3 regions of the Pseudoalteromonas sp. SR45-6 genome follow, and region 3 is predicted to be linked to each of the others. Evidence: predicted binding sites of a transcription regulator. Region 3 holds the regulator's gene; each other region holds the start of a gene.
What was found. Region 3 encodes sigma-54, which starts transcription at its own class of promoters, with help from an activator protein. Its sites were predicted from a motif close to GTTGGCACGNNNNTNGNNT; they were not measured.

Region 1: a site for sigma-54 is predicted at 7,574-7,592, ahead of H5158_RS20850 (flagellar basal body rod protein FlgF). Genes of this name have one in related genera too.
Region 2: a site for sigma-54 is predicted at 4,526-4,544, ahead of H5158_RS10210 (DUF3192 domain-containing protein). Genes of this name have one in related genera too.

The regions. Positions count from the first base shown of each region.
Region 1 covers NZ_JACJDM010000077.1:5,282-15,864, forward strand. The annotation lists gene H5158_RS20800 (Ig-like domain-containing protein) at 1-734, shown strand, start outside; gene flgN (flagellar protein FlgN) at 857-1,288, opposite strand; gene flgM (flagellar biosynthesis anti-sigma factor FlgM) at 1,281-1,595, opposite strand; gene flgA (flagellar basal body P-ring formation chaperone FlgA) at 1,674-2,381, opposite strand; gene H5158_RS20820 (chemotaxis protein) at 2,523-3,455, shown strand; gene H5158_RS20825 (protein-glutamate O-methyltransferase CheR) at 3,476-4,306, shown strand; gene flgB (flagellar basal body rod protein FlgB) at 4,506-4,916, shown strand; gene flgC (flagellar basal body rod protein FlgC) at 4,919-5,350, shown strand; gene H5158_RS20840 (flagellar hook assembly protein FlgD) at 5,365-6,057, shown strand; gene flgE (flagellar hook protein FlgE) at 6,114-7,469, shown strand; gene H5158_RS20850 (flagellar basal body rod protein FlgF) at 7,629-8,393, shown strand; gene flgG (flagellar basal-body rod protein FlgG) at 8,415-9,203, shown strand; gene flgH (flagellar basal body L-ring protein FlgH) at 9,222-9,905, shown strand; gene H5158_RS20865 (flagellar basal body P-ring protein FlgI) at 9,917-10,583, shown strand, end outside.
Region 2 covers NZ_JACJDM010000019.1:16,372-26,954, reverse strand. The annotation lists gene H5158_RS10240 (transporter substrate-binding domain-containing protein) at 1-110, shown strand, start outside; gene H5158_RS10235 (DUF1289 domain-containing protein) at 107-352, opposite strand; gene H5158_RS10230 (1-acyl-sn-glycerol-3-phosphate acyltransferase) at 453-1,586, opposite strand; gene H5158_RS10225 (SO_0444 family Cu/Zn efflux transporter) at 1,745-2,983, opposite strand; gene zntR (Zn(2+)-responsive transcriptional regulator) at 2,967-3,380, opposite strand; gene H5158_RS10215 (D-2-hydroxyacid dehydrogenase) at 3,483-4,427, shown strand; gene H5158_RS10210 (DUF3192 domain-containing protein) at 4,590-4,970, shown strand; gene H5158_RS10205 (diguanylate cyclase) at 5,037-5,951, opposite strand; gene H5158_RS10200 (PAS domain-containing hybrid sensor histidine kinase/response regulator) at 5,920-9,705, opposite strand; gene H5158_RS10195 (PhoH family protein) at 9,772-10,583, opposite strand, start outside.
Region 3 covers NZ_JACJDM010000049.1:7,209-17,791, reverse strand. The annotation lists gene mgtE (magnesium transporter) at 1-312, opposite strand, end outside; gene H5158_RS17680 (HPr family phosphocarrier protein) at 437-709, opposite strand; gene rapZ (RNase adapter RapZ) at 738-1,580, opposite strand; gene ptsN (PTS IIA-like nitrogen regulatory protein PtsN) at 1,601-2,053, opposite strand; gene hpf (ribosome hibernation promoting factor) at 2,058-2,345, opposite strand; gene H5158_RS17660 (RNA polymerase factor sigma-54) at 2,374-3,870, opposite strand; gene lptB (LPS export ABC transporter ATP-binding protein) at 3,937-4,662, opposite strand; gene lptA (lipopolysaccharide transport periplasmic protein LptA) at 4,659-5,192, opposite strand; gene lptC (LPS export ABC transporter periplasmic protein LptC) at 5,182-5,736, opposite strand; gene kdsC (3-deoxy-manno-octulosonate-8-phosphatase KdsC) at 5,733-6,284, opposite strand; gene H5158_RS17635 (KpsF/GutQ family sugar-phosphate isomerase) at 6,284-7,255, opposite strand; gene H5158_RS17630 (calcium/sodium antiporter) at 7,281-8,252, opposite strand; gene mlaF (phospholipid ABC transporter ATP-binding protein MlaF) at 8,508-9,323, shown strand; gene mlaE (lipid asymmetry maintenance ABC transporter permease subunit MlaE) at 9,323-10,102, shown strand; gene mlaD (outer membrane lipid asymmetry maintenance protein MlaD) at 10,117-10,583, shown strand, end outside.

The DNA of each region.
Region 1 (10,583 bases), on a different contig from region 3:
TCAGTGCAACAGTGTCAGATATTGCTGGGAATACCACTGCTACCTCTGCGATGACAGGTCTTGAGATAGATACTATCCCGCCATCACTTACGAACATAGATACAAATAGTATATTGTTAGGCCTAGTTGTGACAGGTTTTGATGGTGAAACTGATGCTGAAGATGGAGCTATTGTAAGGCTTGATAATGCGCTGGCACTCGGGATCACCTTATTAAGTGATGGTGGGGCTGTTGTAAATAATGGCACATGGAATATCGGCATTGTTGATGTAAATTTGGCCGATTTACTTGGCGCAGGCTTAAGCGATGCTCGCTTTAGCATTACAGATTCAATCGGTAATATAAGAGTGGTTGATATTAATGGTCAGGACCTTGAGATAAATGGAGTGGATGTTAGTTCTGCAGGTGTTGAACCTAGCGCTGAATTCAGTGGCAGTGATAATAGTACTGAATTATTATCATCAAACGATGATAGTATTGATTTAAGTAAAATTAGCAGTGTTGCTCCGGTATCTGAATTAACACCACAACTGAGTCAATTAACAGTTGCAGATCTTCTTGCAGAGAGTGAACAAAATAACTTGCTCGCACTCGATCCTGTGAGTGAGAGTAATAGTCTGGTGTTTACAGCACAGCAGAAAGCTACTGCGGAGCCTGCTCTTGATGTGCAAAATCAATCAGAGGAAATGATTAAGAAATTAATCGAAAGCGGCAATAATCAAATTGATAGTTAATTATTGTTAAGCAAAAGATATAAGGCGCGGGTTGTCCCGCGCTTAATCACTTTCGAGATAATTTTAAATAGGGAAAGAAAAATAATAAAGGGAATTTTGTAAAACTAAAAGTAGGAGTCAAATTATGCTTTTAAGTTATGGACGATCTTACTGTTACCATGAACAACACTACCATCTTGGTCATATGTTGTAGAGGTTGGCACACCAATCAAAATGTCTTTTAATTGTTTTACTGTTAATTGTGCATGGTGGGCTGCATGAGCATTAACGTCATTCTTCTTTTTACATGACTCTAATAGCTTATGCACATCACTCGTTAAGCTTGTTACTTCGTCAGATTCAACGTCATTACCTGCAAATAAGGCTTTGAGTTCTTTATCTAACGTTTGAATTTGACTTAAAAAGGTAAGTTTTTGTTTCGCGATATCTTTAAGGCCCTCGCCACGACGGGAGGCTATAGCGGTTAATTCATCTTCTAAGATATCAGCAAGGGATGTTAAGCAATTTAGCTGCATAACAAGTTTAGAACTGATCAAACTGGTGTGATCAGCCATACACATCAAACTCAAATGCAGCGATATTTTTAGCTAGCTTTTCAGCATCGATTTGATATTTACCTTCAGTAATTGCTTTTTTTAGCTCAGCCACTTTGTTGCTATCAAAACCAGAAGATTGCTGTGCTTTATCTTGCAAAGATTTTAATTGTTGCGCTTGTGGCGTTAAGCTTACTGAGTCAGCAGTCGCTTTTGGCGTAGTTGCTTGCGCAGTATTAGCATTATTATTTTGTAAATCAATTTTTTGCTGTTTAGCATTGGTCAACACATTAGCCTGTTGCTGACCTTTATTTACTTGGCTTACCATGATTTTAACCTATACATTATCCAACACATGCCTTGTTATCGGCAACCATGTTAGAAACTTTAGCACAAATACGAAAATTTAAATAATTACCTGCACAGACTCAACACCATCAACGCGGGCATTTAAAACTTTCCCTGACTTTGCATTTTTAACCTTTACCTGCTCTCCTAAAGTACCATCTTCTAGGGCTAAACCGGAAGTTTTTATTTTCAATCCTCGAATTATTGCAAAAATAGTGACATTATCGCCTTTGCAGACCATACAGATTTGATTTAATGCAACAGGGTAACCACTGCGGATATTACGTTTGCTGCGGCTACCAATCAGCAGCTCTTGATTTTGTAAATACTGCGCTCTTACGAAATGTTTTGGTTTCATAATCAAACGTAAATGATGAGCTTCAATAACCTCCCCGCGACTTAAATTTTCAGTGGCTATAATCACAGGTGTGAGTTCAATCATACGTACATGAACATATTGACTCCAACCATTGAGGTCATCACATTTTATTTGTACGGTTATTTGGCGATTAAATGGCGGCTCAGTAGGAATATTAAATGCAAGGTCGCTGTTGCAGCCACGATCAGGTATCCGACTATCCAATGTTAGAGCATTGAGTTCCTTATCATCGGCGGTATTAGGGTCTAATTGATCATAGACATGGGATACAGCAAGTTCTTGCAATTGTTCTTTGCTATATGTTTGTGCATACAGTGGAGTAACTAGGCATAAGCTAGCAAGAAAATAAAAAACACTGTATCTTCGGCTTTTTTTTAACAAACTCATAATGTTTCGACTATGCTTATGGTTGAAAACAGGGTATAAATATTTAGCGTCAATAAACAGACGCTCCCGTGTAGTTATGTAGCTTTACAGAAAGAAAGCAATTATTGTTCCGTTCTTATTCGCTTTCTTCAGGAGATTGAAATGGCAGGCATTTTAGACTCAGTTAACCAACGTACTCAATTGGTTGGGCAAAACCGTCTTGAATTATTATTATTCAAGCTAAGAGGGCGGCAGCGCTTTGGTATTAATGTGTTTAAAGTGAGAGAAGTACTGCAATGCCCTCCTTTAACAAACATGCCGAAGTCGAATGCCTATGTAAGAGGTGTCGCACATATACGTGGGCAAACTATTTCTGTTATTGATTTATCAATGGCTGTAGGTGGCCCTGCGATCGAGAATATTAAAGATAGTTTTATTATCATTGCTGAATATAACCGCTCCGTACAAGGTTTTTTGGTTGGCGGCGTTGAGCGAATTGTAAATATGAATTGGGAAAAAATAATGCCGCCACCGTCTGGGGCTGGCAGATATTCGTATTTAACAGCAGTGACAGAAATTGAAAATGAGTTAGTCGAAATTCTTGATGTAGAAAAAATATTAAATGAAATTTGCCCGGTAAATACTGAAGTCAGTGCAGCAATAGCTAATGATGGTGAAATTCAAAAAGACTTAGGTGAGCGCATCGTATTTATTGCCGATGACTCTGCCGTTGCTCGTAATCAAGTCAAACGTGCTCTAGAGCCGTTAGGCGTGCAGACTGAGCTTGCTAAAAACGGGAAAGAAGCATTAATTCGCCTCCGGGAAATTGCTGCACTTGACTGTAAGCATGATATTACCGAGCGAGTTGGTTTATTGATCTCTGATGTTGAAATGCCAGAAATGGACGGTTATACCCTCACGGCTGAAATAAAAGCAGATCCAAAGTTAGCCCCATTACATGTTATTCTGCATACATCACTCAGTGGTGTGTTCAATCAAGCGATGATTGAAAAAGTGGGGGCTGATGACTTTATTGCTAAGTTCAATCCGGATGAGTTAGCTACAGCAGTGAAAAAATGGGTTCATTGTGACTAATTTGAAAAGGCGGTGTTACTTTGGAAAATAAGCATTTACAACAAAGTGAGTACGATCAGTTTCGTTCTTTTTTAGAGCAACAATGTGGCATTGTTTTGGGTGATAATAAGCTTTATTTAGTCAAAAGCAGGCTTGCTCCGCTAATGGTTCGTTTCAATGTTGAGTCATTGTCACAATTGGTCAGTAAAACACTGAGTCCGCATGAGCGGCAGTTACGTGCCGCAGTTGTTGATGCTATGACGACCAATGAAACTTTATGGTTTCGGGATCAATACCCGTTTGAACTATTACAAAGTAAGTTATTCCCAGAGCATAAAGAGTTGCGTCGACCGTTGAAAATTTGGTCAGCGGCAAGTTCCTCAGGACAAGAGCCATATTCTATTGCCATGTCGGTCGCTGAGTTTCAAGCTAAGCAGCCGGGTGTATTAAAAATGGGCGCGCAGATCATCGGCACCGATATTTCTAATACTATGTTAGATATGTGTAAACATGCAGAATATGACTCTCTTGCTTTAGCTAGAGGGCTGTCGGTAGAGCGCAGGAAGAAGTTCTTCAAAGATAGCGGCAATGGGATGGCGCAAGTTAACGACTCAATAAAAAAATTAGTGAGTTTTCGACACCTTAATTTATTAGATTCATACGCACTAATGGGCAAATTTGATATTATTTTTTGCCGTAATGTGCTGATTTATTTTGCACCTGAGGTGAAAGCCAAAATTATTGCTCAGTTTGCTCAAGCACTTAACCCTAAGGGGTATTTATTTTTAGGTGCTTCAGAGTCTATGTCAGGGTTAAGTAACGAGTTTGATATGGTACGCTGTAATCCTGGTATTATTTATCAAAAGAAATAACTTACCAGCGTAAATAACGCGCTAAAACGTAAGTAACTCAAATCTCATCGGTAGTAAAGCCGAATCTAGAATACGATAAAACGATGTGCCTCCACATCGTTTTTCTTTTTAAATCAAAAATTAAACACTTCATAAAATACTAATCTAGTTGGCTCACCTTTTGCATTAATCATCTTAAGTCAATTTTTTGGAGATGGTTATGGCTATCAGTTTTGATAAAGCATTTGGGGTTCATCCTCATGCAATGTTGATCCGTTCGCAACGTGCTGAGTTATTAGCAACCAATATCGCTAATGCTGATACGCCGGGCTATAAAGCGAAGGATATCGACTTTGCCTCAGCATTGAAAGCGGCAAAAAGCCACCAGCAAGGCGGCAATAACATGGTAACAACTAACCCGAATCACATTGCAGGTGGTAGTCGTTATATCGGTAATGGTGAAATGTTTCGTTCGCCAAATCAAGCAGATACAGGTGATGGTAACTCGGTTGATATACAAGTGGAACGAAACTTGTATACAAAGAACTCATTAGAGTATCAGGCAAGCCTGCAATTTATGAGTAGTAAAATTAAAGGCCTTAAAAAAGCCCTCGGTAGTCAAGGAGCCTAAGCATGAGTTTATATAACGTTTTTGATATTTCAGGTAGTGGTATGAGTGCGCAAAATGTGCGTTTGAACACCACCGCAAGTAATATTTCCAATGCCAATAGCATTAGCTCAAGCCAAGACAAAACTTACCGGGCGCGTCACCCTGTTTTTGCAGCTGAACTGATGAAAGCATCAGAATCAACTGGTAATACGCAGGGATCGTCTGTTGGCGTTAAAGTACTAGGCATTGTAGAGAGTAATAAACCACTGCAAATTGAATATAACCCAAATCACCCCAGTGCGGATGAAAATGGTTATATCTACAAACCTAACGTTAATGTCGTTGAAGAAATGGCTAATATGATTTCCGCCTCACGCTCTTATCAAACCAATGTGCAAGTTGCTGATGCAGCGAAGCAAATGTTAAGTAAAACACTGTTGCTTGGGCAGCGGTAATTGAGGGTTAGATTATGAGTAACGACATAAATACTGCATCATCAAGCTATATAGATTCGCTTCGTTGGCCGAGTAAACAAGAGGCTGACGAAAAGACTGGTGAAAAGAAAAGTGATGCATTAACGCAAGAGGATTTCTTTTCATTATTAACGCAGCAACTGTCGTTTCAAGATCCCAGTAAACCTGCGGACAACGACCAAATGATTGCACAAATGACGAACTTTACCATGGCAGAAGGTATCTCAAATTTAAATTCAAAGTTTGAGTCTTTGGCTGCTTCAATGACCTCTAATTCAGCGTTGCAAGCATCAACTCTGGTAGGCAAAAAAGCTTTAGTTGAATCAGATACATTAGATCTTAACAGCAGTGGTGATGTCTCGGGCATGATTGCTGTTGAAAGTCCCGTTAAAGATTTAAGGCTCAGTATTACAGATGCTTCCGGACAACTAGTGAGAGTAATTGAGTTAGGTGATAAACCTGCTGGTGGCTTACGTTTTAACTGGGATGGAAAAAATGAAGCCGGTGAGAGCCTTCCGCCAGGAGAATACAATATCAAAGCAGAGGGCAGCATGGGCGAAGAATTTACTAGTTTACCCATGGCCTCTTATAAAAATATTGATAGCGTCAATATTAATGGCGCTAACGGTATTATTATTAACACTAAAGAAGGGGCAGTTAAGCTGTCTGATGTCGCAGAAATTGCGTGATAAATTTTATTTATTTTTTAGCCTATTGGCTAAATTTTATAGGTTAGAGGTGAATTATGAGTTTTAATATTGCATTAACTGGCATTGCTGCCGCACAAAAAGATTTGGATGTTACTGCTAATAACATCGCTAATGTAAATACCTACGGTTTTAAAGAATCGAGAGCTGAGTTTGCCGATGTTTATTCATCATCAGTTTTTTCTTCGGGTAAAACTAAAAATGGTGATGGTGTACAAACAGCATCTGTAGCACAGCAGTTTCATCAAGGTTCAACATTAGGCACTAAAAATTCACTCGATCTTGCTATAGGAGGTGAAGGATACTTTGCTCTTAGCAATGAGTTAGGCTCACAAGATAAAACATTCACTCGTGCAGGGGCGTTTAAATTAGATAAAGATAACTTTATCGTTGACGCACAAGGTAATTACTTACAAGGCTTTCCTGTTGATGAAATTAGTGGAGATGCAACATCAGTAAGTTTAACCTCCTCTGGGGCGATTCAAATTCCTGATTCATCAGGTTCCCCGCGGGCTACCTCAAGTGTATATTCGTCATTTCGATTGGATTCGACCAAAGATACACCGACTATTACACCATTTGATCCAACTCAATCAGGGTCATATACTCACTCTACCTCAACCAATGTTTATGATTCGCTAGGTGAGCCGCATACTATGCAATTGTTTTTTGTGAAAACGGATGCAGCTGTTACAGGTAATGCTAATGAGTGGCAAACCTATGCCACGTTAGACGGTCAAGCATTCAACCCAGATGGAAGCTCGCAAGGCGCTACTGGACCATTTAATCCAATTTCAACATTTCAGTTTGATGCGAACGGCTTACCACTTAACACCAATGGTACCGCAAATACAGGCAATACATTTAACCCTGTTGTGTTAGATAGCACTAATTTGACAGGGTTTTTAAGCAATGGTGCTAGCTTTCCTAATAATGTAACTATCAACTGGCGTGATGAAGCAGGTACCTCTGCAAAAATCCCGACCCAGCATGCAGGCAAGTTTGAAAATAAAGTATTATCTCAAGATGGTGCTGCTGTGGGACGGTTGGCAAATATAGACATTGGTGTTGATGGAAAAATTGTTGCTTCTTATAGTAATGGTGACTCTAACTACCTAGGTCAAGTTGCGTTAGTCCGTTTTCCCAATTCACAGGGGTTACAACAAGTAGGCAATACGTCATGGAAGAAAAGTTTAACTTCAGGTGACCCTGTAGCGGGTGAAGCAAATTCAGGCGCATTTGGTAAGATTAGCTCATCAGCATTAGAGCAATCAAACGTGAACTTAACCAATGAGCTTGTTGATTTGATCAGCGCACAGCGTAACTTCCAAGCTAACTCGCGTGCACTCGAAGTGAATTCAACACTACAGCAAGCTATTTTGCAGATCCGTTAATCTCGTTTTAATATTTTTTACAATCCGACACCTAGGCTGCTATTTATTAGCAGCCTTTTTTATTTGTGCTTGATTATATTTTGTAATTTATTACGTCATTTTATTGTGGCACTTATCTTGCATTTGTCATGTTATAGATTTTTAACGTGAGTCGATGTTATGGACAAGATGGTCTACATTGCAGCGTCTGGAGCTAAGCAAAGTTTGCGGGGCCTAGAGCTTAAAGCAAATAATTTAGCAAATGCCAATACCACAGGCTTTAAAGCTGACTTCGCGCAAGCGCGCTCAATGCAAGCTTTTGGTGAAGGCTTACCGACACGTGTTTTTACTATGCAGGAACGGCCAGGCTCTAATATGACTTCCGGCGGTATTGTTGAAACTGGACGTGATCTTGATATTGCTATGAGCGATAAAGGGTGGCTTACAGTGCAAGATGCTTCAGGGAATGAGGCATATACTAAAGTTGGCACGTTGAATATCACCCCTGATGGCGCTTTGATCACCAGTCACGGGCGTCAAGTTATTGGCGAAGGTGGACCGATTATTTTGCCATTGCCAGTGGAGAAAGTCGAATTTAGTGACGATGGTTCAATCCAAGTTCGCCCGCAAGGTGCGCCGGCTAACTTTTTAGAAGTTGTTGACCGTTTGAAGGTAATTAAGGCAAATAATTCTGAGCTTGAAAAAGGCAATGATGGCTTATTTCGACCAAAACCCGAGTTACTGGAAAATGGTATATGTGGATTTTGTGACATCTCTAATGATGTGAAAGTAATGAGTGGCACTTTGGAAATGTCAAATGTGAATCCGGTACATGAGATGGTGGATATGATAAGCCATCAACGCCAATTTGAATTACAAGTTAAGTTAATGAAAACGGCTGAAGAAATTGACGAACGTCAAACTCAATTGCTGCGTATTGTTTAACTTTATTGAGAGGACATTAATATGAATCCTGCATTGTGGATAAGTAAAACGGGGCTTGATGCTCAACAAACCGATATTTCGGTTATCTCAAATAATTTAGCCAATGCCAGTACTGTTGGTTATAAGAAAAGTCGTGCTGTATTTGAAGATTTGCTTTATCAAAATATTAATCAGCCAGGGGGGCGTTCATCACAAGATACAGAGATGCCTTCTGGTCTGATGCTTGGTGCTGGTACCAAAGTAGTTGCTAATCAGAAGAACTTTTCTCAAGGTAACATGTTAACCACTGAAAACTCATTGGATTGGATGATATCAGGGCCAGGTTTTTTTGAAGTTTTACAGCCCGATGGCAATATCGCCTATTCTCGAAATGGTCAATTTACCACGGATGAGGATGGTCGTATTGTTACTGCTGGTGCAGGTTTTCCTGTGCAGCCAGAAATGAATGTACCTGATGATGCGAAGTCAATTACCGTATCACAAGATGGTGAGGTGTCTGTGAAAATAGAAGGACAACCTGAGAATGTGGTGATTGGTCAGTTAACGATCAGTGACTTTATCAATCCATCAGGTCTAGAGCCTGTAGGCCAAAATTTATATACCGAAACGGCCGTCAGTGGCGCACCTGTACAAGGTAACCCTGGTCTAGAAGGATTAGGCACTGTTGTCCAAGGCGCACTTGAAACCTCTAACGTAAATGTAACCGAAGAGTTAGTTAACCTAATTGAAACTCAACGTATCTATGAAATGAATTCAAAGGTGATTTCAGCGGTTGACGAAATGATGAGTTACATCAGTCAGCAACTTTAACTAATTCGGAGCAAAGTTATGCGTAATTTATCTATAGTCTTAACGGGTGCATTTATATTGAGTGGTTGTATGACGACTCAAAACCACAGCGTGGTTCAAGATGATCCATACTATGCTCCTATGTACCCAGAGCCTGCTGCAGAGCAAGTTGTGCCGACAGGCTCATTGTTTGATAGCAATTTATCAAACGATTTATATTCAGATAAAAAAGCGTTACGCACCGGAGATATTATTACAGTTAAACTGCAAGAATCGACGCAATCATCTAAAGCAGCTAAAACTGAAACGGATAAACAAAGTGATGCCAGCTTAGATCCTGTCATTGGATTAGGCGGACTACCGGTTAATATTGGTGGCGATAGTATTCAGTTTGGTGTGGGCAGCGGTGCTAAATTCAAAGGTGATACTAAGTCAAATCAATCTAATAGTTTATTTGGTGATATTTCCGTAAATGTTATGCGGGTATTACCTAATGGTAATTTAGTGATCCGTGGTGAAAAATGGCTGACTTTAAACTCCGGCGAAGAATTTATTCGTTTGGAAGGTCTTGTTCGCCCGCAAGATGTTACTGCAGATAATACTGTGACCTCTAACAGAATCGCAAATGCGCGTATTCAGTATTCTGGTAAAGGGCAAATGCAAGAGACTCAAACGGCAGGATGGTTAACTCGATTCTTCACTAGCTCTCTGTTCCCTTTTTAAAGGATGTTGATATGAATAGCTTGAAAGCGTTGCTGTGTATATGTTTATTAGCTTGGCATTCTATTGCTAGCGCTGAACGTATCAAGGATGTCTCAATGGTTGAAGGTGTTCGCTCAAACCAGTTAGTTGGTTATGGTCTGGTAGTAGGTTTACCTGGCACCGGTGAGCAAAGTCGTTTTACTGAACAAAGTTTTAAAGCCATGCTAAATAGTTTTGGTATTACCATGGCATCGAATTTAAAACCCAAAATCAAAAATGTAGCAGCGGTTGCTGTGCATGCAGAATTACCTGCATTTAGAAAGCCAGGGCAGACAATCGATATTACTGTATCGTCAATTGGTAGTGCGGGTAGCTTACGTGGTGGAACATTACTACAAACCTTTTTGAAAGGGGTTGATGGAAATACTTATGCTATCGCGCAAGGTAGTCTAATTGTTGGCGGGTTAGGTGTCGAAGGAGCTGATGGTAGTAAGATCGTAATGAACACGCCCACGGTAGGACGTATTCCAAATGGCGCAACGGTTGAACGGGCAATTAAAAGTCCTTTTATGCAAGGTGATTACATAACTTTTAATTTAAATCGTCCTGATTTCACTACTGCTAAACGTTTGGAGCAAACCATTAATGAGCTTATCGGCCCAGACAGTGCACATGCCCTTGATGCCGCTTCAATTCGTG
Region 2 (10,583 bases), on a different contig from region 3:
TTTTGCATTCACGCCATAGCGCGTTAATACCTAAACTTGAAGAGCAACTGCATAAACTCAATGAAAATGGCACAATTCGTTTACTCAGGGCTAAACATCATCTTGATTAAAAACCAAAATCCCCCTGCTCAGGTACTGCTGGCTTAGCGCCAAGTGCTTGGCGTTTTTGCAAGTAACGCTTATAACGTTGTTGACACAAACTGATGACTTGCTTTTTTTCTACGTTTGAAAATGAATTCCAACCAAAGCGCTCCTCCCGACTTCGGTAGCAGCCTTTACAATAGCCTCGGTTATTTACCTCGCAAATGTCTTTGCAAGGACTTGGAATTTCAAAAATTTCAATTTGTTGCATAGCAAACATCAGTCAATATACACAACTTTAGTATAGCCCGTTTTTTAAACGAAAAAAAACCGTAACTTAATTACGGTTTTTTAAAAATATTTTACATTGGTTATTGGCCGCTTTCGCTACTTTTAAACTCAACTTTACGATGAAATGGCTTAGCGTACATTGCTAACACCAGTGGTTTTAGCTCATCTGGCACACGCGCCAGACGCATCTCAAATGCCTGAGCGTCGGCTTTATCAATCACCGCTTGTTTACAACCGCCCGCAATGTAGTTCCCGGGATGTAAAAAAAACGAATCAATAATTTGCTGATCAATGGTTTTTGCCAGCTGCTCTGGTGATTCACACCCTTCTTCAATTGGTTGCCCAAATGCTAAATGAACATGCCCTTTGGCGGTACTAAAACCTTCAACAATACTGGCAATATCTTCACCCGCTGACTTAACATATTTACCATGATGTTGCTTATGATAAAGCTCTTTGGCTTTGGCTGTTGCGCAAGGTTCATATTGATATGAAATTGATACTGGTACAATTTTTAGCTCGCGTACATATTCAGCAAACTCTTTCTTTTGCTTACGACCATTAAGCTGCAACATTTTAAGTAGCGCAGGATCTGTTTGATCAAAGCCATCTTTAGCACGACCTTCTTTTTGTGCAATCCAAATTGAATCACCGCCAGCAAGCGAATCATAAATATAAGCCGACAACTGCGATAGTGCTCTGAGCATTTCTTTTGGCGCTTTAACTGAGCGCTTAACAATAAAGCTTTTATTTAAACGCATCAGTTCGGTGATATAAGGAATTTGCAGTAAATTATCGCCAATGGCGATACGGACCGTCTTCATTTTATAGCTGAATAAGCCCCAATTAATTAACGCAGGATCAAGTACGATATCGCGATGATTTGAGATAAACAAATACGCTTGCTTTGGATCAAGTTGATCCAAACCAGAAAAAGTCACCTCAGTTGTGGTGCGTTTTACCAGCTGTGCTAAATACTTAGCAACGATTTGTTGAACTTGCTCAACACTGTTGATAGCGCCCCACTTTTTACGTAACTGATACTTTACCAATGCTCTAGACAGCAAAGGTACAGCTGATAAAAAACGCGGTAAGTTATATTTTGCAACTACATCAATAAACGCATTATCATCAATCAAACGTGCAACCGAAGCGGCTACTTCATCATCATTGTAAGGTCTTATATCTGCGTACTTGTCCACTGGCTCACTCATTACTGCATCTTTAAAGTTAAAAAAACGGTGCGCTCATGCGCACCGTTTATATTCTATGGGCGATTATAACTCAGACAACCTAAAATGCGAACTAAGTCATTAATTTGGTCCATTGTTTATATTTTATAACCGCTAAAAATCTATTTAATAACATTCAATTATGCAATGCTCTTACCAGTACTACGGTATTTACTAAGCGCTCCTTTAAGAACTAAACGCACCATTAACAGCGCTAAAATAGTACCACAGAGAAGGGTTAGCCAATGTGGTAGCACTTGATGTTCTTCACCTAATAATGGTGTAACAACAAAGCCAAATTCTGCCACTAAATAATCGGTTAAAAAGCCAAATATTAAAGCAACGCCTATTACACCAACTAAATAAGCAACCACTGCACGTTTACCAAGCTCATTGGCAACCACGCCAAGCGTCGCGACATTAGTGGCAGGACCTGCCAACATAAAGACTAAAACAGCGCCAGGTGCTACGCCACTTAATAACAAACCAGCTGCAATCGGCGTTGATGCGGTCGCGCAGATATACATGGGAATACTAATCACGATCACCACCAGCATAGCCAAAATACCACTGCCCCATTGGCTTAAAAATGACTCTGGCACATAAGTTTGCACTAAGGCTGCAAAGAACAAACCAATCATTAACCATTTCATAGTGTCTGATAGTAATTTATTACAGCTAAAACTCACAGCCTGTTTCATCTTTTGCCATTGGCTGGCTGGTACTGCGCTTGATGAATCGCAACAGCTAGTCTTCTCTTCGACCGCTGCTGGTTTCGTTGAGTAACAACTTGCCTTCTCTTCAGCCGCTGCTAATTTCGTTGAGCAGCAACTTACCTTCTCTTCGACCACTGCTGATTTTGTTGAGCAGCAACTTGCCTTCTCTTCAGCCGCTGCTGATTTTGTTGAACAACAACTTGTTGTAGCTGCTCGCTTTTGCTCATTATTAGCTTCACTAGTGTGAGCTGTAGTTTGCGTTTTTTCAGCATCACGCCCCACTAAGACACCTGCGACAATAGCACTACAAATCGCCGCTATTGGACGAATTATTGCCATAAAAGGACCGAGTAGCACATACGATACCGACACCGAATCAACCCCAGTTTCAGGAGTCGATACTAAAAACGCAGTGGTAGCACTTTTTGAAGCGCCTGCACGTCTTAAACCTATTGCAGCGGGTATTACACCGCACGAACACAGCGGCATTGGTGCGCCAATTAAAGCAGCTTTCACTGTGGTCCAAAAACCTTCTTTACCTAAATGTTTATTTAAAAAATTTGCCGGTAAATACACATTTAATAACCCGGCAATGAGTAAACCAAGCATTAACCAAGGGGCAGATAATAAAAATAACTGCCAAAAATTATTGAGTAAGTCCATCGATGTCCTCCAAAGTGGTTAATATTGAACAGTTATCTGCGGGCTCTTGTCCACCACAGCACTTATCAGCTAACACGGATAATGATTGATGAAAACGTGTTAATTCAGCAATGCGCTCTGCGACTAAGTCACGCTTTTGTATTGTTAAGTTTTTAACTTCATGGCAAGAATGCTGATGTTTTTTAAACTTAATTTGTAGTAGTTCTTTGATCTCTGCCAAGCTAAAGCCAACATTTTTAGCACGCAAAATAAACTTCATTTGCTTTAATGCAGCTTCACCATAATCGCGATAACCGGCCCCGGTTCGACTTGATGGCGTTAACAAATTATGTTTTTCATAGTATCTTAGGGTATCTGTAGAGACACCTAACTGATTAGCAAACTCACCTATTTTCATCTGTGTCTCCAATGAGTGTATTATCAACTGATGCCAAGTATAAACCTTAGAGTACACACCAAGGTCAAGCATTAAAATTATTTTATTTAATAAGGAAAGCGCATGAATATTACCCTTCTCGATACTGCCACATTAGCAGGCACATCACTTGAGCCTTTTCAAACACTTGGCAATTTCACTAGTTATTCACTAACCAGTCCAGCACAAGTATTAGCGCACAGTGCAGGCGCTGATGTATTGATCACCAATAAAGTGGTACTTAATCGCGAAACACTGGCAAAACTTCCTGAATTAAAGCTCATATGTGTAGCCGCAACTGGCACTAACAATGTTGATTTAGTCGCCGCTAAAGAGTTTGGCATTGCCGTTACCAATGTGGCCGGGTATTCAACACCTTCGGTTGTACAACATACCTTTGCACTGATCACAAATTTACTGGGTAATACTCACCGCTACATTGCTGATTGCCAACAAGGGTTATGGCAACAAAGTGAGATGTTCTGCCGCCTTGATTACCGTTTTAATGATATTGGAGGTAAAACTCTGGCAATTATCGGTTATGGTTCGCTTGGTAAAGCCGTTGCGGATGTTGCACGTGCTTTTGGCGCCAATGTAATTATCAGTGAGCGTAAAAACCAAGTAACTAGAGAGGGCCGAACAGAATTTTACCAGGCAATAACAACAGCTGATATTATTAGCATTCACTGCCCTTTAACCGATGAAAGTCGTGATCTGATTGGTACTGCTGAACTTGCTATGATGAAACCCAATGCCATTTTAATTAACACCGCTCGCGGTGGTATCGTTAATGAAGCTGATTTAGCCAACGCACTGAGCAATAATCAAATTGCAGGAGCGGGATTTGACGTATTAAGCAAAGAACCAGCTGCGCTGGATAATCCATTGGCTGCTTATCGTGGTGATAATTTAATTCTGACTCCACATATTGCATGGGCCAGTGAAGAGTCAATCATTCGCTTAGTAAAGCAAGTCAGCTTAAATATTAGCGCATTTAGCCAAGGTGAAAGCTTAAATAGACTGGTCTAATCAACTAACTTTTAGTTAGTTACGCTATACAAGGTGGTTAAATGTAATTTACCGCCTTACAAAAAAACCTAATATATTGATTTTAAATAATATAAAATATTGGCCAGTTCTTTGCTAACTAATAGACAAATTAAAATCAATATTTAGTATCAGGATAAAATAATGAAAAAAGTACTTTTAATTGCCGCGCTTACAGCCCCTCTTCTTACTGGTTGTGTAATTGCAGTATCCGATGGTGAAGCAGAAACGCATTGGGCTGGTAATAGTTCAAGCTGGGAAGAACATCATCAATTTAATCGTGAAAGCATCTCGGGGCTCACTTTAGATACCAGCTATCAAAATGTATTAAATAAATTAAAAACTCCCGACTTTACAGAATTATTAAAAAAAGACGGTGATGTATACCAAGTACTATTTTATGCCACCCATAGTATTCACTCTGACGGAAAAATGACAAAAGATGAATGTACTCCACTGGTCTTTAAAAACGAGAAACTGATTGGTGTGGGTGATAGTATTTATAATTCACTTAGCGCCATTTAGACACAAAACTAAAGCAGTAAAGAGTGGAGCATATTCACTCTTTATTTGCTGTAATAACTGACTTTACTAACTTGCGTCAATAACTCGAGCGATAATTTTATCGCGGCCACTATCTTTAGCTTGATATAAACCTAAATCGGCTTCTTCAAGTAATATATGCTCAGCATAAACTTGACCAAACTCAGTTGTAGCAACCCCAATACTTATCGTAATGTGAGCGGCATTGAGTGATGCTTTATGCGGGATAGCAAGCGCATTAACAGCATCTCTGAGTTTATTAGCAAATTCCAATGCCTCGTACTGGTTGGTGTCGGGTAATACTGCAGCAAATTCTTCACCGCCGTAGCGCGCAACAAAGTCAGTACCTCGCTCACACGCTGCAACTAATGCATGTGCCACACGTTTAAGGCAGTCATCCCCGGCACGGTGGCCATAACAATCGTTATAACGCTTAAAGTGGTCTATATCTATTAATAGCACCGATAACGGTGTACCAGCTCGACGGCTGCGACGCCATTCTCGCGATAAGCTTTCATCTAAATAACGCCGATTAGGTATTTCTGTCAGCCCATCAATTGAGGCGAGCATTTCTAACAAATCATTTTTTTGCTTGATCAATAATTGATTACGCACTCGTGCACGTACTATTGCGGGACTAAATGGCTTAGCAATATAGTCCATTGCGCCTAATTCAAACCCTTTTGCTTCATCATCATGGCTTGTATTAGCTGAAATAAAGATGACTGGAATAGCGTGCGTAGTTGAATTTTCTTTTAACTGAATTAACACCTCATAGCCATTAATGCCGGGCATTACTATATCGAGGATAATTAAGTCAACCGCCGTTGATTTAACAAATGTAAGGGCTTTTTCACCACTTTCAACTAAAAATATTTCGTGATCATTCGCTAATGTTTTTTCCAACACTAATCGATTTAATGGGTCGTCATCAACGATCAGTATTTTGGCTTTCTTCAACATTTACTGAGCCTTGTATTTGAATGTATCTATTTACTTGTACTAATTCGAACTCTAACTGACTCAGGGATATTTGCCCTACGTCTGGTGTCTTACGTAGTCTACTTTCTAATTGCTGAGCGGTAGCACTTAGGCGATTAAAGCCAAGGTTTCCTGACACACCTTTAATACTATGCACTAATCGTTCCAACGCTTTTGTTTGCATCGGCACTTTTAATTGCTGCAGATGGCTTACACACAACTTAGCAAGTTTACCCAACATTACCTGTAGTAAATCATTATGGCCCGAGAATTGTTCTAATGCAAAAGAATGATTATAAAAAACAGCGCCGGTAATTCTCAGCTCATTTATCGCCGCTAATAACGTCGCTGCAACTACTGGTTTTGTTAAATGTTTATTCATACCCACTGCAAGTGAGCGTTGCTCGTCAGCTGCTTCACAATGCGCAGTTAGCGCAAAAATAGGTAATTGCTGTTGATCATAACGTTGTCGCAATAAAGCGGTTGCTTGCAACCCATCGACTTCTGGCATTTGAATATCCATTAAGATCAGATCAGGCATGACTTGTGCAACCAAATCTATCCCTGCCATCGCCGAATTTGCCGTCATTACATTAATATGTGCTTTGCTTAAGATATTACTAACAATATCTAAATTAAGCTGATTATCATCAATAACTAACACTAGTAAGCCCGCAACGTTGAGTTTACTCTCTGCCGCTGTCAGATTTACATCAGGGCGTTTAGATACCGGCTCAACTTGCTGTATTCGTTGCACTAATGCAGAGTTTTTCACACTGCACATTTGCATACCTTTAAGAGTTGGCAGCGGAGTATTTGGATCATTTTTAACAACATAAAGCTGCGTGTTATTACTCATCAATGCTGTTTTTATATTGTCTCGCGTTATAACTCTCGGTAGATCAACGTCATTAATGATGATCCGCTGATAATCTGCTAATACAGCGTGGTCTGTTAATTCAGCTAACTCAGAAAATTCTAGCGGTTTTAATGGCGCTAATGCGGCAGGTAAATTAATTCCCCGCTCAGAATGAATCAGTAAAGTATTGTGCCAGTCGATAGGGTCGATTTGAGCGGCAACATTAAAGGTTATAGTAAAGAAAAACTGACTACCTTGGCCTTTATTACTGACAACTTTAATTTCAGCTCCCATTAATGCCAATTCGTGTTTGACTATAGCGAGCCCTAGACCAACACCTTGATGGGTGCGAGTGAGTGATTCGTCGCCTTGCGTAAATGCGTCAAATAATCGACTCTGATCAGCTTTATCAATACCGATCCCGGTGTCAATCACTTTAAAACACAGGGTTTGTTTTGTTGGCGTCAATTCAACGGCTGTTATTTTCAAAGTGATACTGCCATGTTCAGTAAATTTCACGGCATTGGTGAGTAAATTACCGAGCACTTGCTGTAAGCGAATGTAATCGCCGACTAACTGCGGAGCAATTAGCGGATCAATATCGATATTAAAAGCCAAATCTTTTTGCTGGCAGAGCCCTATTAATACACTCTCGCAGCTGTCAACAAGTGCAACTACAGCAAAATCAACTAAGTCTAATTGCACTTGGTTATTTTCGATTCGCGCAAAATCAAGCATTCGATTAAGCATGGTTAATAAACTTTGCGCAGCATTTTTTGCTTGAACTGCATGCTGTTGCTGCTGCGCTGTTAAGCCTTGCTGAGTTACCATATCAATAAGGCCTGTCACAGCATGCAGTGGCGTGCGTATTTCATGGCTTAAGTTAGCAATAAACCGACTTTTGGCCTCGGTTGCCCGCTCGGCATCTTGTTTGGCCTGAGTCAATGCACTGACATCTTGAATATGAATAACATAATAGTAAGGTGCTTGTTGCTCATCCCATACTAAAGAGACGCTCAGCTGCCACCAGCAATTTAGCTCTTCTTGTCCTAAAGTAAGGTGGTAAACTTTCTTTTTCTCACTCAGCAATAAAGCTAAAAGCGTTGCTATTTCTTGCCACTGTTGCTGTGGAAATAAATCCACTAATAATAAATCCTGCTCAGTTTTATCAATCTTAAAAATCTTTCGCGCAGTTCGATTAAGTTGTAATACCGTCTGTTCAAGTGAAAGTAAAATCACTCCATTAGCAGCATACTCTATGGCGCTGCGAAACTTAGACTCTGACGCTTTTAATGCCAAAAGAGCTTGTTGTTGAGCAGTTATATCCCGGCCAATCCCCATTGAACCTAGTAACTGATTTTGATCGTTATAAAATGGCGCGATGGTTAATTGAAATGTTTGCTGCTGGGTTTCAAGACGTTGCTCAGCTTTAGTTTTGGTTGTTAAAACTTGTTGCTCTAATTCGCTGATCTGACCATTATCATCACTAATATCACATAACTGTAAGCCAACTAACTGCTCTTGCTCAAGACCTATGTATTGTTCATAAGCACGATTGCATCCTAAGAATGAGCCATCAATGTTTTTAAAATAAATAAGATCTGGCACACTATTGAGCATAGTATTCAATAATGCTAAATGGCGTTCTTTAGCCTCATAACTGCGCGCGAGTTCACGGGTCTTTATTTTTACTTGGTCATCAAGTTCACTATTTGCCTGCTGCAATGAGTTTACCAACTGCTGATTTTTGTTAAGCACCCACTTGATTCGGCTAAACCACGGCTGCCAGTTTGCTGGTATATGGTAATTTGAATAATCTTTATAGTGCACCTCATTTTGTTCAAGATACGCCATTAAATATGTCATGGGTTTCACAAAAATACGCTGGCTTAACCATAACAAGGTACTGAACATAATCACTAAAAACATACTCAAAAAAGTAAGTTCAATTAATACATCAGTTACAATCGGTGAGGCTAATTCATCATGCGATGCAAAATAACCCGCATAAATTGGTAGCTGCTTTTGCGCTTGTAAAAGAGTGAGATTACCCTGATTATCTAATTCTGCTAATGGCGCTTTAGCTGAAGGCCAATACTCCGCTAATGGTGTGTCTTCTTCAATATCATAAAGTGAGCTGATAATGACGTGCTGTGCACTATTTAAAAATATATATTCGCCACTGCGCGGCGATATTTTTTTTAGCCATTGCGATACTGCCGATAAGTCATAAATCAAAATAATATAATCTTCACTGCCCTGCTCACGCGCACGCCCTATTGATAAGTAGTTTTTACCAGCAATTTTGATAACGGCACTAGAACTTAGTGAATCACCTGAAAATACAGGACGAAGTTGACCATCAAGTAATTGGGTTAACATTAAGCTATCGCAGTCATGGCGACGCTTGATATAAGCAAAACCCTGTTCGTTAACGTAAGCGACCGCAGCCAAAGATTGAACTAACGATAATGTCGTATTAAAGGCAGGTCCCATCGCAATGACTTGTTGCCATTGTGCAATTGCATTAGGGGAGGAAGAAAATTTACCCTGGCCGACAATTTCACCACCTCCATTGGGAATTTCCCGGTAGTAGTAACTGTCTTGCTGATTAATATCTTCAAGCCATTGTTGATCAAATCGATAAGAAATGGGTTGTTCATATTGGGCAAATAAAGTACTAACCAAGTCGTCTGTCGCATTCATTAAAAACGCAACTTGCGCCGCTACATTAGCAAAATCAGCTTCGCGTTTAGCTACGGCGCGATCTAATTTAATATTATATAAGTGTAAACATAATAGAAAAGCCACCAGCAGCGGCACAATAAGTGCCACAGCCAGTGAACGATAGTAATGTTTTAAAGGTAGAAAATTCAATCTACAATCCGATGCTTGGCGCTAAATTTGTCAACAAGGTTAGCGAGCCAAGTGGGACTGCGCAAGTTATAAATTTTCTTCCGCAAACGATGCTAAACGGCTTCTCACCACACCATTTAAGTTAACCGTGGCGCTGCCTTCAAAATCTTTGAAGCGCTCCACAATATAAGTTAAACCAGAAGTAACTGGAGTTAAGTAGTTACTATCTATTTGCGCAAGGTTACCAGAGCAAATTAACTTAGTACCTTCACCACAACGGGTAATAATAGTTTTCAGCTGTGAGGCAGTAAGGTTTTGGCTTTCATCTAAAATGACCACGGCATTTTGAATGCTGCGACCACGCATAAAGTTAACTGATTTAAACTGTATGTTTGCCTTTTCCATAATATAGTTACGGCTTGAAATAGGGTTTTCGTCACCTTTGTGTAATACCTCTAAGGTATCGGTGATCGCAGCTAACCATGGTGCCATTTTTTCCTCTTCGGTACCTGGTAAAAAACCGATCGACTCAGCAATTTCAGGAGTATTTCGGGTGACAATTACCTTATCGTAAATACCTTTTTCAACCACCATTTCCAAAGCACAGGCAAGCGCTAGTAATGTTTTTCCGCATCCTGCAGGACCTGTTAAAATAACTAATTCAATACCGGTATCGAGTAACGCATCCATTGCCATGCCTTGATAAATATTTTTTGGCTTTACTCCCCATGCCGATTGATGCATTAATCGCTCAACACCGATATCTTTGAGCATAATATGCTGCTCATCATAAGATTTGACTCGTGCGGCAAACTGACCGCTGTCATCAAGTAAATATTCATTGCAAAATACATCGGGGATCAAACTTTTTGCCACTTTATGAAACGCATCACGACCAT
Region 3 (10,583 bases):
TACTTCCCCTAGATCATCGTGGCTCATGTCCTCAGTTGCCGCAGCGATGTGCTTCGGCTCCATTTGGGCAATGATCCCTAAACGAACATCTTCTGAGAGTTCTTCAAGTACGTCACCTTGTACATCTGGATCAACCAGTTGCCATAACAAGGTACGAATCTTATGCGGGGATGACTCGAGTAATAATGCGGTGTCACACGGAGCTGTTTTTGCCAACATACGCCTTACTTGAACAAATTGACCACTGTTAAGTGACTTGGTCACTTGTTTTAGTTGTTGTAGTGGGTAATCTTGTTCAAAAGCTTCTGGCATTGGCGTCCTTAAAAAATTAATACACTTGATAGGTAGGGTAACAGTAGTTGGTAATTAACGCGCTTGGTCTGTTTAATTAACGACTTTATTTAGTTTAACGCAATTTAGTGGTACTGACTACGAGCTATTCTTGTTCGTTAAAGCGTTGTGCAATCAACTCGCCAATTGCTGCAAGAGCAGGTTCAGCGTCCGGGCCTTCACATACAACTTTAACTTCTTTGCCTTGGCTACTTTCTAATAGCATTAAGCCGAGTACGCTATCGCCTGCGGCTTGTTTGTCATCTTGATGAAGTGTGATGCTGGCATCAAACTGCACAGCTAATTGCGCTAATACGCTGGCTGCGCGAGCATGTAAACCGAGTTTGTTTTTTATTAAAAATGTATCTTCTAAACGCATCAACATTCCTTACTGTAAACGTGAGTTGTTATTCTTGTTCACGATGGCGAATTTTCACATTGCTGTGGCTCATCGAGAAGCTTTCACCTATAGTTTGCGCTAGATAAACTGAGCGATGTTGACCACCGGTGCAACCAATAGCAATTGTTAAGTAACTGCGGTTATTACGCTCCAAATGCGGTAACCAAGTTTGTACAAAGGTTTGGATCTGCCAAGTGAATTTTTGTACGATACTGTGGCTGGCTAAATAATCTTTTACTGGCTGATCAAGGCCTGTAAGTGGCTTAAGCTCAGGCTCCCAATGTGGGTTTGGTAAAAAGCGTGCATCAAAAACATAATCAGCTTCTTTTGGAATACCATATTTAAAACCAAATGATTCAAAGGTAATGATTAGTTTTTTATCTTTTTTCCCTAAAATCTTTTCACGGATTGACTCTGCAAGCTGGTGGACACTCAGATCAGTGGTATCAAGTATAAAGTCAGCGCGAGTAGTTAATACATCAAGTAATACTTTTTCTTGCTTGATGGCTAAATCCAGTGGCAAAGAGTCCAAAGATAATGGATGTAAGCGCCGAGTTTCAGAAAAACGTTTGATCAGGGTTTGATCATCACTGTCTAAATAAAATAGCGTCGGATTTGCAAAACCAGGCAAGTATTCAAGAATATCGTTAAATTCTTCCTGCTCTTTCGGTAAATTACGGACATCAATACTGACGGCAATTTTGTCATAATTATCAGAGACACTGCGCACTAATGAAGGTAATAAGTTTACCGGAATATTATCTACACAATAATAGCCAAGATCTTCTACTACACGCAGAGCAACAGATTTACCTGAGCCAGAACGCCCACTGATGATGATTAACTCCATGTAAATTCTCCTTCATTTGGCTACGATTGCGCAGCAATTACGTGATACAAATCTTGGTCTGTTTTTGCGCTACGTAGTTGTTTACAAAAATCTTTGTCGTTGAGTTTATCAGCAATTGTGGCTAACGTCTTCAAATGAAGTTGGCTATCACCATCTGGCACGATGAGAGCTACAAATATATCAACTGGGCGATTATCTATCGCATCAAAATCAATCGGTGATTCACTCACTATAATTATTGCTAGCGGGTTTTCAACACCACTCATACGGCCATGAGGAATAGCAATACCACGACCAATACCCGTACTACCTAGTTTTTCTCTCGACAGTAGTGCGTTGAGGATTTCTTGTTGTGATAGCTGAGGAAGTTGTTCATGAGCCAATTGGCTGATAAATTCAATGATCCGTTTTTTGCTATTAAAAAGGACCGCAGCTTTACTGCAGTCCTGGCAAATAAGTGAGCTTAATTTCATAGTGTTAGTGTCGAGCGTGCTTCTCTTTGTGTTTAATTACCTGACGGTCAAGTTTGTCGATTAGTCCGTCAATGGCTGCATACATGTCTTGGTGCTCAGTTGAGGCAAATAATTCAGCGCCACTGACATGTAATGTGGCTTCTGCTTTTTGGCTTAGCTTTTCTACATCAAGAATGACATGGACATTATTGATATGATCAAAATGCCTTTCAAGCTTGGCAAACTTATTGTTTACATAGTCTCTTAATGAATCAGTAATTTCTACATGACGACCAGTTAAATTTAGTTGCATAAGCATTTTCCTCTTGTGATTTTACGCCTTAAATCAAACTTTTACGTTGATTTGACGGTGGAATAGCCAGTGACTCGCGGTATTTTGCAATAGTCCGTCTAGCTACTTTGATACCTTGCTCTGCCAATATATCTGCAATTTTACTATCACTCAATGGTTTCGCTGAGTTTTCTGCACTGATCAATTTTCTGATCAATGCTCGAATGGCTGTCGATGAGCATTCGCCGCCGTTCTCAGTACTTACATGGCTCGAGAAAAAATATTTTAACTCAAATATACCACGAGGGGTATGCATGTATTTTTGGGTGGTTACACGAGAAATTGTTGATTCGTGCATCTCAACCATTTCGGCAACGTCGTTTAGTACCATAGGGCGCATGGCCTCAGGGCCATGCTCAAAGAATCCTTGCTGCTGTTTAACAATGCAGTTGGTTACTTTGAGTAACGTCTCGTTACGACTTTCTAGGCTTTTAATAAACCATTTAGCTTCTTGCAAATGCGAGCGTATAAATTGGCTGTCAGTGCTTGATTTTACAGAGCGTGACATCGCCGCATATTGGCTGTTCACTCTAATTTTTGGCATGCTGTCTGGATTGAGTTCAACCACCCAGCGACCTTTAATTTTTTTCACCGAAACGTCAGGAATAACATACTCTGATTCTTCGCGTACTATGGTATCCGCAGGCTTTGGGTTAAGGCTGTGGATCAGTGTCATTACTTCTTTTAGTTCATCTTCTTTAAGCTTAGTCTTTTTCATCAAAGTGCGATAGTCACGACTAGCTAATAAATCGATATGATCAGTTAAAATCATTTTTGTCTCGCTAATCCAAGGAGTTGCAGGATCAAATTGATTTAATTGAATACATAAACATTCTTGTAGGCTGCGCGCAGCAATACCAACAGGGTCAAACAACTGAATGCGTTTTAACACTGCTTGCACTTCGTCGAGTTCGATTTCTTCTTCGTTATTACCTTGATTTAAGCTCTCTGCAATGTCTTCGCAGCTCAAGGTTAAAATACCTGAATCGTCAACGGCTTCAACAATCGCAATGGCAATGGCTTCATCGGTTGGACTAAAAGGTGTGAGTTGTAATTGCCACATTAGATATTCGTGCAAGGTTTCAGTTGAGGCACCTTGATAAATTGACTCATCTTCAGGCATTGGCCCAGATGACGTATTTGGCGCAGCACTCATGTATTCGTCCCAGGTGACGTCCATAGCCATTTCGTCACTTAAGGTCTCTTTACTTAATGCTTCGCTACTTTCTTGTTCATATTCGCTTGGCTTGTCGTCTGCTGATGCGCTAACGGTTAAGTCATCGTTATCTTGTTTTTGTTCGTTTTTACCAGCCGTGTCGTCTGAATATTCATGTTCTTCTAGCTCTAACAATGGATTGCTGTCGAGCGCTTCTTGAATTTCTTGCTGGAGATCCAATGTACTGAGTTGCAATAAGCGAATTGCTTGTTGCAGCTGTGGTGTCATTGTAAGTTGCTGGCCCATGCGCAGCTGGAGTGATTGCCTCATGTATCTCTAACAATCCTTTTATTGTTATCATCGTTAAGTCTAGCAGATACTTAGCCGAGCGTGGCTTTATAGCCTAAATTGCTCGCCCAGGTAAACATCGCGGACTGTTTGGTCGGCGAGTACATGCTCAGGGGTACCTGATGCAATTAACTCCCCATGAGAAACTATGTAGGCTTTTTCACAAACATCAAGGGTTTCTCGTACATTGTGGTCGGTAATAAGCACGCCAATACCACGGTTTTTAAGGTGTTCAATAATCTTCTTTATATCTAACACTGAAATAGGATCAACGCCAGCAAAAGGCTCATCAAGTAAGATAAATTTTGGGTTTGCGGCTAAAGCGCGTGCAATTTCAACTCGACGACGTTCACCGCCAGATAATGCCATACCTTGGCTGTCGCGGATATGTTGAATGCTAAACTCATCAAGTAAGCTGTCGAGCGCTTCTTCTCTGGCTTGTTTATTCAGCTCTTTACGAGTTTCTAAAATAGCCATCAGGTTTTGATAAACAGTTAATTTACGGAAGATGGATGATTCTTGTGGCAGGTAGCCAATCCCTAACCGTGCGCGACTGTGCATTGGCAGTAAGGTGATGTCATTATCATCAATACTGATTTTACCTTTGTCGCTTGGAACTAAACCCACAATCATATAAAAGGTGGTGGTTTTACCAGCGCCATTAGGACCCAATAAGCCAACAATGCTGCCTGCGCTAACTTCTAAACCCACGCTTTTTACAACTTGGCGACCTTTATAGCTTTTTGCTAGAAATTCAGCTTTTAATGTACTCATGGCTGCCCTTTAGATTCGTCTTTTTTACTGTCTACTGGTACCAAAATGGTGTGCACACGATCGCTTGAGCTTGCGCCTTTTTCAGCACTGATCAGTTGCTGGTCCATATCATAGGTAATGCTTCTGGCATTGATTTTTTGACCTGCCTGAGTGACTTGTGCATTGCCAACCAAGGTTAAATAGCGCTTAGCGACATCGTAACGGACTTCATCAGCACTGGCACTCATTACTGTGCCATCAGTTTGTTTTTCTTCAAAGTAAGCCGGACTGCCAGTTGCGACAAGTAGTTGTTTGTTATCGCCTAAATCTTCGCGCTTATGGACTTCAAGTCGATCCGCTTTGATACGGCGGTTACCATGAATGATTTCAACATTTTTTTCAAAAATACCGATATTATCTTTCAGTTGGGCAAGCTGCGTGTCAGCACTGATAGAGACTTGATCTGCAGGTGGTGTCGTATTTTCAGCAAAGCTTGCAAAAGCAATGAATAAGCTTGGTATAACAAGCAAGTGAGCAAATTTATTGGTCATAATATATGGTTCGCGTATGGTTAATTAGTTCTACCACTTCGGCTTTTAAGTCGGCATGGAGACCGCGCCCAGTGATTTTTAAATTTGGTCCGATTAATTCAACTGGTTGTTCTGAACTCATGGTTTGTAGTTCAATATCAACCTGAATATTATCTGCGTTTATATGTTCAATCATGGCATTATTGGTCAGGTTTTTAGCAACCACATTACCTTCTAAAATTAATTGATGATTTTCATATAAGGTGGCTTCATCGGCATTAATTTGCCACGTCTGCTGTTGATTATAGAGTGTAAAAATAGGTTGTTCAAAGTAAGTGAACCCTAACTGTTGATAGAGTTCCATTTTTGCAGCTGTTACTTTGTGGCTAATTTTACCTTGTTCATCAAATGCGGTTTGTTTTAATGCCACCGCAGTATAATCAGGTTTTGCTATTATATCTTCTTGGTGTTGTTTTATGGCGGTACTTTGATAAAAATACGGATACCACAGCCATACCATGCAGCCGACAAATAATACGCATAATATTAAACGCGCACTATTCATGAGCTCGTGCCTTCGCTGGTTAATGATTTACCATTTTCGAGCATTAATAAATCAGTGAGTTCACGCACCGCCCCAAAGCCACCAGGTAGCATGGTTGTATAATGTGAAATGCGTTTGATTAGTGGATGCGCATCATTTACTGCCACCGCAAAACCAACCAATTCCATTACCGGCAAGTCAGGTCCGTCATCGCCTATGTAAGCGATTTGTTCATCGCTTAACTGCAATTTATCCTTGAGCTGTTGATAAGCTTGCAACTTGTTTTCTTGGCCTTGGTAAATATGCGGTACTGTCAGGCTAGTCATCCGTTGCTGAACTATCTGTGAATGACGACCGGTGATCACGGCAACTTCAAAACCGCTATTGATCAGTGCTTTGATACCAAAGCCATCTTTAGTATTAAACGCTTTGAGTTCTTCACCTTGGTTACCAAGATAAATACGACCATCTGAAAACACCCCATCGATATCACAGATCAGGAGTTTGATTTTTTGTGCTCGCTCGCGAGCATCATCTGAAAGTGGCTGATATAAGTCAGCAAACTGCATTATAAAACTCCTGCTTTGAGCAAATCTTGCATATTAAGAGCACCAATAGGGTGGTGTTTATCATCAACTACAATTAAGCCATTGATACGCTTATTCTCCATGATATTGAGTGCCTCGGCGGCAAGCATATCAGCAGTTGCAGTAGTGCAAGAGCGGGTCATGACAGTGCTTATCAAAGTACTGTGAATATCTATTCGTTGCTCTAAAATTCGCCGTAAATCACCATCAGTAAAAAGCCCTGCAAGTTGCCCTGTGTCATCAACAATAGCTGTCATACCTAAGCCTTTTGCCGACATTTCGATTAATGCATCTTTGATACATTGCTTATCATTGATCATAGGCGTTGCTGGGCCACTGTGCATAATATCTTTTAAACACAATAGTAAACGTTTACCTAAGCTACCACCAGGATGCGATAGCGCAAAGTCATCGGCGGTAAAGCCACGGGTTTCTAGCAGAGCAACGGCTATTGCATCACCCATCGCAAGTGTTGCAGTCGTGCTCGCAGTCGGAGCGAGTCCTAATGGGCAGGCCTCTTGACTTACTTTGATGCATACATGTGCATCAGCCCAATTTGCCATTGATGATTCAGGGTTACCTGTCATGGCGATCATTTTTGCGCCAATACGTTTAATAACCGGAATAATATTCAGTACTTCGCTGGTTTCGCCTGAGTTAGAAATAAGCATAACCACGTCATCACGAGTGATCATCCCTAAATCACCATGACTTGCTTCACCCGGATGGACAAAAAAAGCAGGCGTGCCAGTGCTTGCCAGTGTTGCAGCAATTTTATTACCAATATGCCCAGATTTCCCCATACCGACTACTATGATCCTACCGTGACATTGATACATCAATTGGCAAGCTTGATTAAAGTTTTCGTCTAGATATTGGGTTATATCAAGCAGTGCTTGGCACTCTATTTCTAGCACCCGCTTACCTTGTTCAATAAAATTTAACTGCGTCATTGTGTTATCCATTTTGTGGCTAGCATTAAGCAACTTGGCTGAAAATATAACCTTGATAGATTAAAAACGCGACCAATAACAGGCCACCTTCAACTCTATTAATGCGTCTTGTGCCCCTAAAACTCAAGGACATAGCAATAAGGGCTATGGTGGCACCAATCATTATTAAGGCATCACGGTTTGCAGCTGAAGGATCAATAATTGAAGGGTTGATAATCCCAGCCAGTGGCAACACAGCTAAAATGTTAAAGATATTTGAGCCAACAATATTACCCAGTGCTAAATCATCTTCGTTTTTTAATACCCCAGCAATACAGGCTGCCAGCTCAGGCAAACTGGTGCCAATAGCAATAATGGTTAAGCCAATGACTAAATCACTTAGGCCAAAGTATTTGGCTATATCAACTGCTGAGCCAACTAAAAAGTGTGAGCTGACAGGCAGTAATATCATACCAATAATTAACCAAAATAAAGCCGATTTGGTGGGCACGTTATCTGGTACGTCTTCACAGGCTTCACTTACAAATGGGTCGTCAGCTTGGTTTTTAGCGCGAATAGAAATAATAACTAAGCCCGCAATAAAGACCACAAAGCCAATGATTAATGCAACGCCCTCAGCAAATGAAAAGTAGTTATCAGAAAATACATACCAGGCAGCGATTGACACTAGTAGTACAAGCGGCATTTCGCGTTTTAATGTCATTGATGATACTGAGAGTGGGCGCAATAGCGCGGTAATACCTAAAACAAGTAAAATATTAGTGATATTTGAGCCAACGGCGTTACCCACGGCAGTGTCAGTTTTACCGGCAAGCGCAGCTGATGCTGAGACCATCATTTCAGGGGCTGACGAGCCCATCGCAACAACGGTTAAGCCAACAATAAGAGTAGGAACACCGAAATTTTTTGCCAGTGCCGCAGCACCATAAACAAAGCGATCCGCACTCCAAACTAGAGCTGCAAATCCGAGAATTAAAATGACAAAAGAAGTCACCATTACGTTACGCCAATTATTCAAAATGAGATGACTGCAAATAGTAACAAAAGCCAACCTGAAAGTATAAATAAAAGAATCTGCGAAGCTTGTTAGATTATGGCCTGATTTGGACTGAGAATAATTATTTAAGCGACGGTTAAGCCTACTGCTGTAAGGTTTGCAGCGCTATTACATAGAATATTACAAAATTTTACGATTTGTTTTTTCCATCTTGCTGTAAAAACGCTTAAAATAGGTGAACTAGTGAAAATAGTAATGGAGAGCGACTTGTCGCAACCAATAGTAGAAATCAAGGATGTAAGCTTTTCTAGGGGCAATCGCTGCATATATAAAAATATGAGCTTTAGTGTCCCGAAAGGAAAAATTACGGCAATAATGGGACCAAGCGGAATTGGTAAAACCACCATGTTGCGTTTAATTGGTGGTCAATTAAAACCAGATAGCGGCACTATTTTATTCGAAGGTAATAACATTCCTGCCATGTCGCGCAAAGAGCTTTATGCGGCGCGAACCAAAATGAGTATGTTGTTCCAAAGCGGCGCATTATTTACCGATATGTCTGTATTTGACAATATCGCTTTTCCGCTGCGTGAACACACTCGTCTAAGTGAAGATTTAATTCGCCTTGTGGTGCTAATGAAATTACAAGCTGTTGGCTTGCGTGGCGCACAAGATTTAATGCCTTCTGAGCTGTCAGGTGGTATGGCACGTCGTGCTGCATTAGCGCGCTCAATCGCACTTGATCCTGAATTAATTATGTATGATGAGCCATTTGCAGGCCAAGACCCAATCTCCATGGGGGTGTTAGTTAAGTTGATTAAATCGCTTAATCAAGTGCTTGGATTATCATCATTAATCGTAACTCACGATGTAACAGAAGTGATGAGCATTGCCGATCACGTTATCATTATTGCCGATCAAGGCGTTATTGGTAGCGGTACACCGGATGAAATGCGTAATCATGAATCGGCCCTAGTTCAGCAGTTCTTAAAAGGATTATCTGATGGCCCAGTGCCGTTTCATTTTCCTGCTCAACCTTATCAACAAGAATTACTGGGAGGGCGCCGCTGATGTTTGATTTTTTGCAAATGCTAGGTCATAAAACGTTAGGACGATTTGCTGCACTTGGTCGCTCCACTCAGATGTTGATAGGTGCGTTATGGAGTTTGCCTAATTTTAGAAAAGGCACGCCGCTTTTAATACGACAATTATATATGGTCGGCTCGCAGTCACTATTGATTATCATGGTGTCGGGATTATTCATTGGTATGGTATTGGCGTTGCAAGGCTACACCGTACTAGTTGGTTATGGTGCAGAGGATAGCTTAGGCCCATTAGTCGCATTGAGTTTACTCAGAGAGTTAGGCCCTGTTGTTACTGCATTATTGTTTGCCGGGCGAGCTGGTAGTGCATTAACCGCTGAAATAGGTTTAATGAAAGCGACTGAGCAGTTATCAAGTCTTGAAATGATGGCCATTGACCCTCTTAAACGTATTATCGCGCCACGCTTTTGGGCGGGCTTTATCAGTATGCCATTACTGGCGTTAATATTTTCAGCAGTTGCAATTATTGGTGCTCATTTAGTGGGTGTTGATTGGTTGGGTGTAGATACGGGAAGTTTTTGGTCAATCATGCAGTCACAAGTATCGTTTCAGCAAGATATTTTAAATGGCATGATCAAGAGTTTTGTATTTGCCATCGTGGTTACATGGATTGCGCTTTATAAAGGCTACGATTGTATACCGACCTCTGAAGGGATCAGTAAAGCAACAACAGAGACAGTTGTACACTCATCTTTGGCTGTTTTAGGGTTTGATTTTATTTTGACAGCGGTAATGTTTACTAGCTAATAAAGGTATAGATAATGAATTCACGGAAATTAGAAATTTTAGTTGGTTTTTTTGTTGCGCTAGGCATAGCTGCTTTTGCTATGTTGGCGTTAAAAGTTGCCAATGCAGGGATCAGCGGCAACGGCGAAACCTACTTATTGAAAGCCAAGTTTGAAAACATTGGTTCATTAAAAACACGTGCGCCGATTAAAGTAGGTGGTGTAGTGGTTGGTCGAGTTGAGGGTATTTCAATTCACCCACAAGAATTTGTGCCAGTTGTTGATATGACGATTGATGCGCAATATAAATGTCGTTTTTCAGATACCAGCTCAGTTTCAATTTTGACATCAGGCATCCTAGGTGAGCAATATTTAGGGATTAACCCTGTCATTGCCCCAAAATCAGCTGAACAAGCGTGTTTAGGTGTTGCGGTAACAAGTAATGATAAAAACTTAGGGTTAGACGAGTTATTTGGTGTTGAAAGCAAAGCCTTAAATGATGG